DNA from 2 places in the Staphylococcus sp. aM genome. Region 2 is predicted to be linked to the other one. Evidence: predicted binding sites of a transcription regulator. Region 2 holds the regulator's gene; the other holds the start of a gene.
The links. Region 2 encodes NrdR, which represses ribonucleotide reductase genes. Its sites were predicted from a motif close to AACACNATATATNGTGTT; they were not measured.
Positions count from the first base shown of each region.

Region 1 (7,175 bases), 880 kb from region 2:
AATGTATCATGTTTATTTATCGTTTTAAATTGCACAACTTGTACATTCTTCTACACTTAATAATTTATTACGTGTGTAATATAAAGATTTTAAACCTTTATGATGTGCATATACATATAATCGAGAAAGTTCACGTGTAGAAATTTCTGAATTGACATATAAAATTGTTGAAATACCTTGGTCAACATGCGTTTGAATTGTTGAAACTAAATCAATTAATTTCATTTGGTCTGTATTAAATGCTGATTTATAATACCACATTGTTTCAGGTGATAAAAATGGCATTGGATAAAATGTTTCAGCATTACCATAAGTACGGCGCTCAATTTGATCAACGATAGGCATTACTGAGCTTGTTGCATTTTGCACATAAGAAATACTTTGTGTTGGTGCAATTGCTAAACGATATGCATGGTATAGTCCATATTGCTCTACATCTTTTTGTAATGCTTTCCAATCTTCTGCTGTTGGAATTTCAAAACCTTTGAATAATTCGCGTACTTTTTCAAATTGTGGTTCAAATTCTTGTGAAGTATAGAATTCGAAATATTTTCCATTTGCATAATCTGATTTATCAAAATCAAGGTATTTTTCTCCACGTTCTTTAGCAATTTGCATTGAACGTTCAATTGAATAATAGTTCATCATCATAAAGAAAATATTAGCGAAATCTTTAGCTTCTTCTGACTCATAACCAATTTTATTTTTGGCTAAATAACCATGTAAATTCATTACACCAAGTCCTACAGAATGTAACTCACTATTAGCTTTTTTTACACCAGGTGCGTTTTGAATATTCGCTTCATCACTAACAACGGTTAATGCATCCATACCTGTATGAACTGAATCTCTAAATTTTTGAGATTCCATGACATTCACAATATTCAATGATCCCAAGTTACATGAAATATCTCGTTTAATTTCATCTTCTGTACCATAGTCATTTATAATAGATGTTTCTTGTAATTGGAAAATTTCAGTACATAAATTACTCATTTTAATTTGACCAATATCTGAATTAGCATGAACTTTATTCGCATTATCTTTGAACATTAAATATGGATAACCAGATTGTAATTGTGTTTGAGCAATGGTATTTAACATTTCACGTGCATCTTTTTTCTTTTTCTCTACATTAGGGTTTGCAACCATGTCATCATAATATTTTTCTAAATCAATATCATCTAAAGTCACACCGTACTCTTGTTTTACTGTGTGTGGTGCAAACATGTAGAAGTCTTTACCTTCTTTTGCTAGGTCAAAGAATTTAGAAGGCACGATTAATCCAGTTGAAATAGTTGATAAACGTAAATCTTCATCTGCATTTACTTTTTTAGTATCTAAAAACTCTTCAACATCATAGTGGAAAATATTTAAATATACAGCACCTGCACCAGGTCTTTGGCCTAATTGATCTGCATAACTAAATCCACCTTCGAGTGATTTAGCAACAGGTAGTACACCTTTAGCTACACCTTTAATACCTTTAATTGCTTCACCACGTGCACGTAATTTAGATAAATTAATTGCTACGCCGCCACCAATTTTACTTAATTGTTTCGCGGTTGAATCAATAAAGTTGATAGAATTTAAACTATCATCTACTTCTAATAAGAAGCATGAAACTAGTTCACCACGTCTTGCTCTTCCGGCATTTAAAAATGTCGGTGTTGCAGGTTGGTAACGTTGTTCTACCATGGCTGAAATAAATTGTTTCGCTTGATCTTTGTCGCCATTAGCTAAGTACATTGAAACGATGGCAACGTGTTGATTATAATCTTCTAAATATTGTTGTTTATCATTCGTTTTAAGTGCATAGTCTTTATAAAATTTACTTGCAGACATATAACTAGCAAATTGGAAGTTTATTGACTTGGCATATTCTGTGATTTCTACTAAGTCTGAATCACTATATTTTGCAAATACATTGAAGTAGAAGTTATTGTCTACAAGATAGTGTAAACGTTCAATTTCGCTATCGAAATAAATCGTTTTGTCGTGGATTTCTTCCAAATATACTTTGAGCGCTTCTTGGTCTTTTTCTAAATTGAAAAAACCATTATCTTTTCGTTTTGTAACTTCATTATTTAATTCAATGTGATTGTACTTCTTCTCGTCCATAGTTTTCATTAAAATTACCCACCTTGTTTTTAAATTCGATAACGTCTTTATTAGTGCCTTGCACTTCAAACTTCATTAACAACGGTACATTATAGTCTTCAGAAATAGAGCGCCCTGCTTTAGCAAAATTTTGACCCCAGTTTCTATTACCACTGGCAGCTACCGCTCTAAGATATGAATGATTTACATCTAGAAATGATTGTACTTGTTGTGGTACTTCACCAAAACCTATTGTTCCAGTAACTAAAATATATGGTTCATTAATAGGATCCGTACAATTATCTGATGTAATTTCCATTACATTTTCGATTTCAGCACGTTTAATAAATCTGCGTACATTACCTGAAAATGAGAAATATACTACTTTCATTGGATCGCCTTCTTTCACCAATCTTTAAACAATTAAAAAAGAAGTTCTCCCATCATAACAGGAAAGCTTCCTACAAAATATAGTGTTGTAGAATGAAATGAGTCACTAAAAGAAAAGTTTATAAAAACTATATGACCTTATCTTGATATTAGATTTTATTTTGAACCACAAGATATTGTGGTTGATTTGAAATGTAGATCTATATAGTATAAGTAAACATTTTGTGCGGAAACACCGTAAACGAGAGATTATTCTATTATTACTAGTGTCATTTTGCATTTAAATTAAGATTATTCCTTTTATTAGTATCTGCTGCAGACACAATATATTGTGTCTGTTTATCAATACCGATACTATATTCTGTGTTTCATTATACATAATACCTAAACTTATTTAAAGTTAAAGTTTTATGTCAAATGTTCGTCTTTTCTTCTAAACATGCACCACTACACCTTTAGTCTTACATCAATAAAAATAAAAAAATTTTTCAGTTAAAATTACTTGCTTTTTATAAAAAAATATACATTAAGCGTAAGCTCGTGATTCTAGCTCAACCCCGTCAAAATAAAGGATACAATCAATAGAAAATCAAAATTAAACTGCAATCGTTTTCAGTTATATACAATTATTTTAAATCTCACAAATGATTTGGAACTAGAGAATAACCTCGCTGAATAGAACATGTGTTCGTATTTTTATTATATATTTCCCCCTACGTTTTTTCAAGTCATTTATGCATATCAACATCATTTATGCTACTATAATAACGTTAAACTTTTATGAATGAGGCGATAGTATTGAATCCTAAAATCAAAGGTATAATTGCAATATTAATATCTGCGATAGGCTTTAGCTTTATGTCTGTCTTCTTCAGATTATCAGGCGATTTACCTGTATTTCAAAAGTCTCTAGCAAGAAATTTAGTTGCAATGTTCATACCGTTATTCTTCATATTTAAATATAAGCAACCTATGTTTGGTAAATTAAGTAGCCAACCATTACTTATCTCAAGGTCTACACTCGGGTTAATAGGTGTATTACTCAATATATATGCACTTGATCATATGGTATTGAGTGATGCTGATACATTAATGAAGTTAAACCCCTTCTGGACCATATTATTATGTTTTATCTTTTTACATGAAAAAGTACGGAAATATCAAATTTCAGCAATGATCGTTGCGATACTAGGTATGTTACTTATTGTAAAACCAGAATTTTCTTCTTCGTTTATACCAGCATTAATTGGGCTACTTTCAGGTATATTTGCTGCATCAGCATATACATGTGTCCGTGCTTTAAGTACTAGAGAAGCACCTTATACCATCGTATTTTATTTTTCATTATTCTCAGTAGTTGTACTTATACCATTTTCAATCGTTACTTTTGAACCTATGAACAAATTACAAGTTTTATATTTATTTGGCGCAGGTTTATCAGCGGCAGTGGGTCAAATTGGAATTACACTAGCCTATAGTTTCGCAGCAGCAAAAGATATTTCTATCTTTACTTATGCTTCTATTATATTTACAGCAATATTCGGCTTCATATTATTTGGCGAAACACCAGATTTATTATCAACAATCGGATATGTTGTCATTATTAGTGCAAGTTACTATATGTTTGAAAAAGCACGTCGCGAGTCTAATACTCAACAAAATTAATCATATGATAAGGAGTGATTCATTTGGCACAAGGACGTCAAAATGATGAATTACAAGATATAACATTACTAGGTAACCAAAATAATACTTATAACTTCGATTACAGACCAGATGTTTTAGAAACATTTGATAATAAACATCAAGGTAGAGATTACTTTGTGAAGTTTAATTGTCCAGAGTTCACATCACTATGCCCTATTACAGGACAACCGGATTTCGCAACAATTTATATTTCATACATCCCTAACATTAAAATGGTTGAATCTAAATCATTAAAATTATATTTATTTAGCTTTAGAAACCATGGTGACTTTCATGAGGATTGTATGAATATCATTATGAATGATTTAATTGACTTAATGGATCCTCATTACATTGAAGTATGGGGTAAATTCACACCACGTGGCGGTATCTCCATTGATCCTTATACAAATTATGGCCGCCCAAATTCAAAATATGAAAAAATGGCGGAGCATAGAATGATGAATCATGATATGTATCCTGAAAATATAGACAATCGCTAATTTTACAGTGATTATCAATTATAAACTTTAGTACATTGAAAACATCTTACAAAGATAATTTCAAATTGTGCTAAAGTTTTTTATTTAATTTTCAAAAAACTCTTGCACTTTATTAAGTTAAAGCGTATTTTTATATGTATTAGTACTATAGTTCATTAAATTAATGAGTCTCAATTTTATATGAATATTTCATATAATTAATTCGAAGGAATTGACAGAATTTTCTTATTTATAATTTTTAGAATATTATTGCAACTTTTTAATTTCAATAGTACAATTTTTAAAAAACAATATAACGTTAGTGTTAAGGGAACAGAAAGGTTGGGATGATTATATGAAAGCAAATAATTCCCATGAACAGGCAGTTCAAGAAATTCCACAAACAGGATTTTTTGGACATCCTAGAGGTTTAGGTGTTTTATTCTTCGTAGAATTTTGGGAGAGGTTCAGTTATTATGGCATGCGTGCAATGTTGTTATTCTATATGTACTATTCCATTGCAAATCATGGATTAGGTATTGATAGAACAACGGCAATGTCAATCATGTCAGTATATGGAGCATTAATCTATATGTCATGTATTCCAGGTGGTTGGATTGCTGACAGAATTACAGGTACAAGAGGCGCCACTTTAATTGGTGCAGTGCTCATCATTATTGGACATATTTGTCTAAGTTTGCCGTTCGCAATGATTGGATTGTTCGCATCAATGTTCTTTATTATTATTGGCTCTGGGATGATGAAACCAAACATTTCTAATATTGTTGGTAGATTATATACTAAAGATGATACACGTATGGATGCAGGTTTCGTTATTTTCTATATGTCAGTAAACTTTGGTGCATTAATTTCACCTATCATTCTGCAACAATTTTTAAATGTCAAAAACTTCCATGGCGGATTCTTAATTGCAGCTATTGGTATGGCATTAGGTTTAGTTTGGTACGTATTATTTAACCGTAAAAATTTAGGTCGTGTTGGTATGACACCAACAAACCCACTATCACCCGATGAAAAGAAAAAATACACTGCAATTGTTAGTGGTATTGTAGCCATTATTATCGTTGTACTTATCGTTACATACTTAACGAATACATTATCATTTAACTTAGTAAGTAATACTGTTTTAGTACTTGGTATCGTATTACCAGTTTCATACTTTACAATTATGATTAGAAGTAAAGATGTTACGGATGTAGAACGTTCAAGAGTTAAAGCCTTTATTCCATTATTTATTTTAGGTATGGTGTTCTGGGCTATTCAAGAACAAGGTTCAAATGTACTTAACATTTATGGTATTGAACATTCAGATATGAAATTAAATCTATTAGGATGGAAAACGAATTTCGGTGAAACAATTTTCCAATCTATCAACCCACTTTTCATCCTATTATTTGCACCTGTTGTTTCATTAATTTGGCAAAAATTAGGCAAACGTCAACCAAGTTTACCTATTAAATTCGTCATTGGTGCCGGTTTGGCTGGTATCTCTTATATCTTAATGGGATTAATCGGTAACATTTATGGAAGTGCTCATTTCTCAGTAAACTGGGTTATTCTTTCATACATCATTTGTGTTGTTGGTGAGTTATGTTTATCACCTACTGGTAATAGTGCTGCAGTTAAGTTAGCACCAAAAGCTTTTAACGCTCAAATGATGAGTTTATGGTTATTAACTAATGCATCAGCTCAATCATTTAACGGTACATTAGTTAAATTAATCGATCCATTAGGTCAAACGAATTACTTTATATTCTTAGGTACTACAGTAATTGTCATTACATTAGTCATTTTAGCCTTCTCACCAAAAATTGTGAAAGCAATGAGAGGTATAAGATAATAGATGACAATGTAAGCGGTAAGTCGAAATAATTCGGCTTACTGCTTTTTTAGTTTATAATAAAAATCACTCTAAAATTTCATTGATTACCTATAAAAGTGGGTATTGAAATATATTAAACAAGAACTTAAGGAAAGTAGGTATAGACGATGACAAAAAAATATAATCATGGTGTGTTATTCTATCATGAACACAGTGGCTTAAAAGATATCTACCAAGGGCTAGGTGAAGTGACAAAGTCTCTAAGTTCTATGTGTAAACACTTTTCCATTCAATTAAGTGAAAATGAAGGGGATATCAAAGGCTATTGCCAATCTATTAAAAATGGACAATACGGAGACGATATAGACGTGTTATTCATATTAGGTGGCGATGGTACCGTTAATGAATTGATCAATGGCGTAATGGAGAATGACTTAGATTTACCTATTGGCATTATTCCAGGTGGCACATTCAATGACTTTACTAAAACATTAAACCTCAATCCAAATCATACATTAGCTAGTCAGCAATTATTATCTTCACATATACAAACATATGATGTAATGAAAATTAATGATATGTATGCACTTAATTTCGTGGGATTAGGCCTAATAGTACAAAATGCTGAAAATGTACAAGACGGTTCTAAAGACATCTTTGGTAAACTGAGCTAT
Region 1 is NZ_CP121447.1:2,025,331-2,032,505, forward strand. Features, by position in the region: gene nrdE (class 1b ribonucleoside-diphosphate reductase subunit alpha) at 25-2,130, opposite strand; gene nrdI (class Ib ribonucleoside-diphosphate reductase assembly flavoprotein NrdI) at 2,093-2,491, opposite strand; gene P7F85_RS10005 (DMT family transporter) at 3,289-4,155, shown strand; gene queF (preQ(1) synthase) at 4,179-4,679, shown strand; gene P7F85_RS10015 (peptide MFS transporter) at 5,014-6,519, shown strand; gene P7F85_RS10020 (diacylglycerol/lipid kinase family protein) at 6,669-7,175, shown strand, end outside.
Region 1: the regulator NrdR is predicted to act here: its motif matches at 2,656-2,673, upstream of nrdI (class Ib ribonucleoside-diphosphate reductase assembly flavoprotein NrdI).

Region 2 (10,070 bases):
ATAATCGCATATGCAATCAAAGCACCTAATGCTCCAGCACTGTGAATGGCTCCACCCGAAGTCATAAATAGACCTGTACCAATACAACCACCAATGGCTATCATAGATATATGACGGTCTTTTAAACCTCTTTGTATACCTTCGTTTTGACTTTTGTTTTTACTCATAGAAGATTCCTTTCTTTGTATTTAGAGGCAGTTATGATTTTGTTTTATTATTTATTAAAGAAACAACACGTTAAGTTCTATATCTTCATTTATATGACTACACGATACCTCACTTAATCATGTTACTTTTATTTATAAATTTAAAACAAAAAAGTGGCTACATACCTTTAAGATATGCAACCACTTTGCTTTTATCTATATAAGGTAGCACATCACATTCTGTGACAGTACAGTTTCTTTCGAGAACTGTCCCAACAAATCATAATTATGGTTATCACTTGTTTCGGCAATATTACCTTTAACTTGTTCAACATACGTCCCATAAGACTTCTGACAAGCGACTCTTTAATATTGCAACCTCTAACTCAACTTTTTATTTAACTAACTTGTAATATACATGAACTGCGCTTAAATTTCAAGTTTATCTATGCTTTTTCAAACGGATTTCGTCTACTAAATTCCAGATGAATTCATCTTTTTCTAATGTCTCTTGGTCTTGTGAACCATACTTACGAACATTTACTTCATTGTTTTCTACTTCTTTATCTCCTACCACGATTTGGTATGGAATTTTTTGCATTTGAGCTTCACGGATTTTATAACCCATTTTTTCATTACGGTCATCGATTTCAACACGTACGCCTTGAGATTTCAATTCATCTTGTATTGATTTTGCATAGTCGTAATGTAAATCTAAATTAACTGGAATAATTTCTACTTGTTTCGGTGCTAACCAAGTTGGGAATGCACCTTTAGTTTCTTCAGTTAAGAATGCAACAAATCGTTCCATTGTAGATACAACTCCACGGTGTATCACTACTGGTCTATGGTGTTCTCCATCCTGACCAATATATGTCAGTTCAAAACGTTCTGGTAATAAGAAATCTAGTTGTGCTGTAGATAATGTTTCTTCTTTACCCATAGCTGTTTTAACTTGAACATCCAATTTAGGCCCATAAAATGCCGCTTCACCAATAGCTTCTTCGTATGATAATCCTAATTCATCAGCCGCTTCTTTAATCATGTTCTCAGCCTTATTCCACATTTCATCATCATCAAAATACTTTTCTTTATCTTCTGGGTCTCTATAACTTAATCTGAAACGGTAGTCTTCGAATCCAAAGTCTTTATATACATCTTGAATCATGTTAACTACACGTTTGAATTCTTCTTTAATTTGATCTGGTCTAACAAAGATATGTGAGTCATTTAAAGTCATACCTCTTACACGTTGTAGTCCTGATACAGCCCCACTAGCTTCGTATCTGTGCATAGTACCTAATTCGGCAATACGAATAGGTAATTCTCTATAAGAATGTGGTTTATTATTATAAACCATCATATGGTGTGGACAGTTCATTGGACGTAATACCATTTCCTCTGTCTCATCTAATTTCATTGGGGGGAACATATCCTCTTGATAGTGATCCCAATGTCCTGAAGTTTTATATAAATCAACATTTGCTAAAACTGGTGTATATACGTGGTCATATCCCATACTTACTTCTTTATCCACAATATAACGTTCAATTTCACGACGAATTGTAGCACCATTAGGTAACCATAGTGGTAAACCTGCACCAACAAGTTGACTATTAGCAAATAATTCTAAATCTTTACCGATTTTACGATGATCACGTTCCTTACGTTCTTCCAACATTTCTAAATGTGCTTTTAAATCTTTTTTATCAAAGAACGCAGTACCGTAAATACGTTGTAGCATTTTATTATTACTATCTCCACGCCAGTACGCGCCAGCTGTTGATAATAATTTAAATTCTTTTATTTTAGACGTAGATGGTACATGAACCCCTCTACATAAATCAGTAAATTCCCCTTGAGAATATAATGTCACATTTTCATCTTCAGGTATTGCATCAATTAATTCTAATTTGTATGGATCATCTTTGAAGAATGCTTTAGCTTCATCCCTAGTAACTACTTTTCTTTCGATTTTATGATTCTCATCAACAATTTTTTTCATTGTTTTTTCAATTTTTTCAAAGTCATCTGATGAAATTTTTTCTTCAGTATCAAAATCATAGTAGAAACCGCCTTCGATGACAGGACCTACACCAAATTTAACATCCCCGTATAAACGTTTTAATGCTTGAGCCATCAAATGTGCAGTTGAATGACGCAATACTTCTAATGCTTCATCACTACCTGGTGTAACGATTTCAATTTCACCATCTTCTTCTAACGGTCGTGTTAAATCTACCATTTGTCCATTAAATTTACCTGCAACTGCCTTTTTACGTAGCCCTGGACTAATTGATTGCGCTATATCTTCAGTAGTAGTGCCTTTATCAAATGCCTTTGAATTACCATCTGGAAATTGAATATTAATTTGATCCATACTATTACCTCCTAAATTATAAAAATCATATCGTTGACTTATTGAATAAAAATCAATGTAAAAGTGTAGAGAAAATAAAAAAATCCCGCCCCTGAATCAGGGACGAGATTGTCGTGGTACCACCCTAGTTAAGCGTTAAAACCTTACTCATTTAAAAATAAGTTATTTAACGACTTCTCTACATAAGATAACGGTCTTGAGCCGAGTATTCATTACAAATACCATGCATTAAAGTAGTAATAATTTAATATATTAACCGTATTCTCATCAATCAACGGCTTTCTGTGTAACAGTGATTAAATTATCATGTCTTCAACAGTTTCAACGATTTAGATTTGATTCTATTATACAACATTTTATGAAAATATCAATTGTTTCTAAAGTTTTCACCTTTCAAGAAATAAGGTGTGGATAATGTTTTAATGCGTTCAATAATTCTAGCCGCTTTTGTTTTTTCTGCGCCTTCACGTGTCATTGATAAATGATGTTCTAATTCATCATAACTTAAATTTGAAGTAAAGAAAGTGGGTAATTCATGAACCATTCTGTAATGCAATAAAGGCCCAATAACTTCATCTCTAACCCACGGCGTTACTTCTTCTGCACCGATATCATCTAACATTAATATGTTGGCTTCTCTAATTCTTTGTAGTTTTCTTTCGTAACTACCATCTTTAAACCCACCTTTTAGTGTACGAATGTATTCGGGAAGATAAACTATTGTAGATGGCACTTTTTTAGCTTTAAGTTGATTTGCTATAGCACCTAAAATAAATGACTTTCCAGTACCAAAAGGTCCATACAGATAAAGCCCTTTGACATTTTCACCATTAATTAACTTTTTGCATATATCATTAACTTGCATTGCAATATCCAAACGATTTCGTCCAGTAGTATAAATATCTTTAATTTTTGCATTTAAGGTATCTCTCTGCATATGATGTGATGTAATCAATTGAGAATTAAGTCTTTCTTCATCATATTTTACTTTACATGGACATGGCAAATAGCGAATTTTAATGCGTTCGTTTTCAATATATAATTCTGGCACATGACCTTTAACAAAGTTAGGACACTCATTATAATTATGCCCATCATAGTGCTTTTGTTGGTCTTTATATTCTTGTAGGACGTTTAAGTCTTCATCAATCATAGCATTGGTTAGTTCTGATTGGTGTTCATTTAAAAATTGCTTCACATCAGGATCATTTACAACCTGTTGACGTATTTTAGCAATTCTCTTTTCGAAATCTTTATTTGAACCTACAATATTCTTAAAGCTTTCCATCTAATCCTCCTCCCAATCTTTATTTAATTGTTCTAAGAATGCTTGTCTATCCTTTTCAAATTGATCGTCTTTTTCATCTTTTGAAAGTGCTGTAGCGTTTGGATTATCTCTTTCTTCTAACCATTTAGGCGTTTTCTCCCTAGAAACCAATTTACTTTTACGATTATAGCCTTGATATGATTGTGATTTATTCTCGTTTGATGGTTTAGGTTGATTAACTTTCAAGGCATATTCATAAGCTTGCTTAGCCGTTGTTATACCTTTCTTTTTCCAATTTGAAGCAATTTCAAAAATATAAGATTTGGGTAATTTCATATCTTCTTTAAGCATAACAAATTGTAATAAGATGTTAATAACACCGAAGTTCATTTTTTCTCTATGAATTAATTCTTCAATCATATTTTTTTGAGATAATGTTGGTTCTGATTCAGACCAAGATGCTAACATATCAATCGGACTCGTCTGTTCTAACAGTTGAAGCCATTGTTCCGTGTCATTTTCAGGATCAGGAATTTCATTATTTTGGGTCGAAATGTCACTGTGTTTAATGTTTTTATTCAATTCTAACTTAGGTAATTGATTTTCATGTTCTATTAAATAATAAGAACGTGCCTGTTTACGCATCTCTTCAAAAGATAATTGCTGCGCACTTGTAATTGAATTCAATATAATATGTTTCATCGCATCAGCCGTTAAACCATATAAAGTTGCGAGTTGAACAATTAGACTTTTAGCATCCTTTGTCACTATTTCATTTGAGATGAAATGGTTATGTAACATCTGTTTCAACATATCAAAATCAAAAGATTCATTAGATAAATCCAATCCTTGATATTCACTCGCTTTAGGTATATTTTGTGTATCGATATCTAATATTCTATTGGGTACTTTAAAGACATCTGTAAACTTTCTGGTTGTTTGCTGATACTGTGATAAATCTCTAAAAGTTTGTTCAAAATGTTTCTTTAGAACCTGATATCTTTTTTTATCAACTTCACTATATAAAAATACAGATAACATAGGATCATTGAAAAATTGAGATGGTGACGGAGGTTGAATCAATTGATATATAAAATGTGTTTGTTGTTCATCATGTTTTACAAATGATTTCATCAAACCAATGGCTTCTAATAAATCCATTTGATTTCTAAAGTCGATTAAATTTTCTTTAAGTTCATTCATAATGACATAATGGGTGAGTGGTTGCTCAACATCATTTGAAAATTGATGCATAAAGTGATATAAACCAATTGCTTGAGGCCCAATTAAAGGTGTAAACAGTCGATTTAATATTTCAAGATGCTGTGAATTTAAATAAAAATCTTGAATCACTTCAAAACTATCTTGTGGTCTTAAACCTAATTCAAAGGAATTTAACCCCATTTATAAATCACTCCGTTTATTATCATTCAGAATACCTTGCATTGAAGCTAACAGTTGGTCAATATCTTTAAACTCTTTATAAACAGAGGCAAAGCGAACATAAGAAACTTGATCTACATGCATTAATAAGTTCATTACATGTTCTCCAATTTCTCTAGATGAAATCTCAGTATGCCCCTCATCTCTTAATTGCCACTCCACTTTATTAGTTATATCCTCTAGTTGTTGATATCTCACTGGACGTTTTTCACATGATCTAACTAATCCATTCAAGATTTTTTCTCTTAAAAATTGTTCTCTAGTTCCATCCTTTTTCACTACTATTAATGGACTCACTTCTATATGTTCGAATGTTGTAAACCTTGTACCACAATTTTCACATTCTCTTCTTCGACGAATCGCGTTCGCATCTTCTGCATGACGTGAATCTACTACTCTTGAATGTGTTGAATTACATTTTGGGCATTTCATGATTGTCACCCTTTTCTATTTAGATTATTCTCAATTATACTATAAATTCACACGTTACAAAAGAAAGCACCTTTTAAATTATATGTCTAAAAGTGTAAACTAATTTATATCATTAAATATAACAACCTAAATAAAAAATGTGACATTTTCAAAAATGATGTTAAAGTCAACTTTTTTCTATTTAATTTCTAGATAACTTTGGCATCTACATTTTATTTTGAACAAAAAACTGCCAATCTAACCTTCATATTAAAGATTAGACTGACAGTCTCTTAAAAATTAATTTTACACAGCTTCTACTGTTTTATGAGATTCTATCAACTTACCAATTTGCTCTGCTACTTCAACAACTCTATTTGAATATCCCCATTCATTATCATACCAAGCGATTACTTTAACTTTATTATCGCCCATAACCATTGTTGATTGTGCATCAATTACTGCAGAATTAGGATTTGTATTAAAATCTACTGAAACAAGTGGTTCACTTTCTACATCCAATACACCATCTAAATTTGCATTTTTGAAAGCGTCATTAATTTGATCAGCTGTTACATTTTGTTCTAAATCTACTACTAAGTCTACAAGAGAAACGTTTTTAGTTGGTACTCTTAATGCCATTCCATGTAATTTACCTTCTACTTCAGGTAGCACTTCTTTTAATGCTTTAGCTGCGCCTGTAGATGTCGGAATAATACTTTCATTACATGAACGTGCTCTACGCAAATCTTTATGCGGATTATCAATATTCTTTTGGTCATTAGTAATTGCGTGTACTGTAGTCATCAGACCGTTCACGATACCAAATTCATCATTTAATACTTTTGCAACTGGGCCAATACAGTTAGTTGTACATGATGCATTACTGAAAATATCGAATTTATTAACATCTAATTTATCATCATTGACACCTTTCACAATCATTTGAACATGGCCACCTTTAGATGGACCTGTTAATAATACTTTTTTTGCACCTGCGTTGATATGTGCAATAGCTTTATCACCATGATTGAATTTACCAGTTGCTTCGATGACAACATCTATATCAAGTTCTTTCCAAGGTAAGTTTTCAGGATTTCTATCAGAAACTAATTTGATATCTTGGTTTTTATAACGAATGCCATTTTCAATGGCTTCTACCTTCTCATCGTACTTACCATGAGTTGTATCATAATTGATAAGATGTGCAATTGTTTCTGGAGGGTAACTTGCATTAATTGCCTTTACGCTTAAGTTTTCATTTTTCAATGCAATTCTTAATACCATTCTACCTATTCTACCCATACCGTTAATTGCTATATTCGTTGTCATTTAAAGCACCCCTTGACCATTAATTTATATGTTATACTTTATGGCATTAGTATAACATAATAAATTACATTTGAAAGCGTTTACCAAAACTTTACAAATACAAATTTTAATCAAACTTAATAAGAATTAGTTATTAAATAACAATGAATTTAAGATTATCAAAACTAAAAAAACAGAAAATTTCTAAAGTAAGTATTCACATAATAAAACCCTAAGGCATTTATTAATGTCTCAGGGTTAATAAAAATCTCTTTTTGAATTATTTCTCGATAAAACCTTTTTCACTAAGCAACCGTTCTAAATTTTGCTTTAGTTCTAGTTTATCTCCAAGATTATCAATCACATGATCTGCCATTCTACTTTTCTTATCAATAGATATTTGGCTATATACTCTTGCTTTTGCTTCCTCTTGAGTTAAATCATTTCTTTCCATTAAACGATCGATTTGAATACTTTCTGATGTGTAAACAAGCCATACTTCATCAACAGTATCTTGCAATTCATTTTCATATAAAAGAGGAATATCCATAATAACATTATGGCCTTCTTTTAAAAATTGTTGCTTCTTTTCTTCCATTATTTCTCTAACTATAGGATGGACTATTTCATTTAACTTAATACGTTCACCTGGATAATTAAATACTAAATCACCCATATATTTTCTGTCCATCTCACCATTTTCATCAATAGCTTCATCGCCAAAAACTTCTCTTACTTTCTCTATACCTGGTGTTCCTTTAGCAACTGCTTCTCTTGCAGCTGTATCAGCATCTACTACTTTAAAACCAAATGCAGTTAACAATTCAGATACAGTTGATTTACCTGATGCGATACCACCAGTAAGTCCTATTACTTTTGACATATTTTCACGCTTCCTTTATTTCTGACAAGTCGGGCAATAGTGACTATTTCTAGATGCGATGACTTGAGTTTCAATTGAGTGCCCACATACCTTGCAATATTTTTGTTTATATACATTCAGATGTAACTGCATTTCCCCTGTTTTACCATCAGCATGACGATAATCGGAAATGCTAGTTCCTCCGTATTTAATACCCTCATTTAATACAGATCGAACATGATAAAACACCATTTCTTTTTCTTGATTTGATAATTCTTGTGTTAGTCTATTAGGTAAAATACCTGCTCTAAATAGCGCTTCACATGCATAAATGTTTCCACAGCCAGATATAACTTTATGATCTAAAATCACTTGTTTAATCGGTTTTTTAGAATAATTCTTTTTATTCGTACAATCTAAAAAATGTTGCAGTGCTTCTTCGTCAAAGGGTTCCGGAGCTATGCTCAAAAATGAAGGATATGAATCAAAACTACTCACATTTCTAATTTCCCCAAAGCGACGAATATCTGAATAGATTAATTTTTTTCCATTATCTAATTCAAAAATAACTTGCCAATGTTTACGATAATTAGGCACATTAATCTCTTCTAAATGATTAACAACGAAGAAACCACCTGCCATACCTAAATGACTAATTAAAATACGTTGCTCTGCATCACGATTAATATAAAATACAATATATTTACTTCTTCGCTCTATTTGGTTAATTGTATAGCCTTCTGTTAAGCGTCGAAAACTTTCGAGTGTCATTCCTTTGATAATCGTCTCTCGTCCATCTTCTTTACCTTTTTTTACATTTTCAGAAAAAGTTATTTTATTAATAGTAGTATTTACGGCAAATGGTTCAATTCCTCTTTTAACATGTTCTACTTCTGGTAATTCCGGCATATTCAAACCTTCCTTTATTTTGCATCATACCACGTCGCACCGTAACTTGAGTCAACTTTTAGTGGCACATCTAATTTTAATGCAGACTCCATAATTTCTTCTACAAACTTACTAAACGATGCTACTTCATCTTTTGGAACTTCAAAGATTAATTCATCGTGAACTTGTAATAATAGTTTCGCGTGATAATCAGTATGTTGTACTTCCTTATTGAATTGCACCATAGCTAATTTGATAATATCTGCCGCACTACCTTGAATTGGCGTATTCATTGCCGTTCTTTCTGCAAAACTTCTTAAATTAAAATTACGACTAGTAATATCTGGAATATATCTACGACGATGTAATAATGTTTCTACAAAACCTTGTGCTTTAGCATCTTTCACAATATCTGACATATACTGTTTGACTCCTGGAAAACTATCTAAATAATCATCAATAAATGCTTTCGCCTTTTTACGTGTAATTCCTAAACTTTGGCTTAACCCATAATCACTAATGCCATACACAATTCCAAAGTTAACTGCTTTCGCTTGTCTACGCATTAAACTATCAACTTCATCCGCTTCCACATCGAAAACCTTCATTGCAGTCGCAGTATGAATGTCATGCCCATTAATAAATGCTTCTTTCATACTTTCATCTTGAGTAATATGAGCTAAAACCCGTAATTCAATTTGAGAATAATCGGCACTTAATATAACACTATCAGATGATGTAGGCTTAAATGCTTTTCTAATTTTCCTACCTTCTTCTAGACGAATAGGTATATTTTGTAAATTTGGATCAACACTTGATAAGCGACCAGTTTGCGCTAATGTTTGGTTAAAACGTGTGTGAATACGATGATCATCACTAATCACTTTTTGTAATCCTTCTACATAAGTAGATTGTAATTTTGATAATTGGCGATATTCTAGAATATAATCAATAATTGGGTGTTGGCCTTGTAACTGTTCCAATACATCGACAGCAGTAGAATAGCCCGTTTTTGTTTTTTTAATCACAGGTAATTCTAGTGTTTCAAACAACACTACGCCAAGTTGTTTTGGAGAATTGATGTTAAATTCTTCACCGGCAGCTTCGTGAATATTTTTAATTAAAACATCTAGCTTTTCTTGTATCTCTTTCTCCATTTGTTGTAAATCTTTAACATCAGTAAAGATTCCAATCTCTTCCATCTCACTTAATATTTCAGCTAACGGTAGTTCTAAATCTGCTAATAATGATTCTTGGTTATATTCTTTCAACTGTTTTTGCATTTCAGCTTTTGATTCACTTACCGCTTCAATTATTGATGCAACATGCTTATTTAAGATCTCATCTTCTGGTACATGATGC
Region 2 is NZ_CP121447.1:1,139,894-1,149,963, reverse strand. Features, by position in the region: gene P7F85_RS05695 (amino acid permease) at 1-167, opposite strand, end outside; lysine riboswitch at 365-538, opposite strand; gene thrS (threonine--tRNA ligase) at 589-2,526, opposite strand; gene dnaI (primosomal protein DnaI) at 2,894-3,814, opposite strand; gene P7F85_RS05680 (replication initiation and membrane attachment family protein) at 3,815-5,197, opposite strand; gene nrdR (transcriptional regulator NrdR) at 5,198-5,668, opposite strand; gene gap (type I glyceraldehyde-3-phosphate dehydrogenase) at 5,954-6,979, opposite strand; gene coaE (dephospho-CoA kinase) at 7,239-7,841, opposite strand; gene mutM (bifunctional DNA-formamidopyrimidine glycosylase/DNA-(apurinic or apyrimidinic site) lyase) at 7,857-8,729, opposite strand; gene polA (DNA polymerase I) at 8,744-10,070, opposite strand, start outside.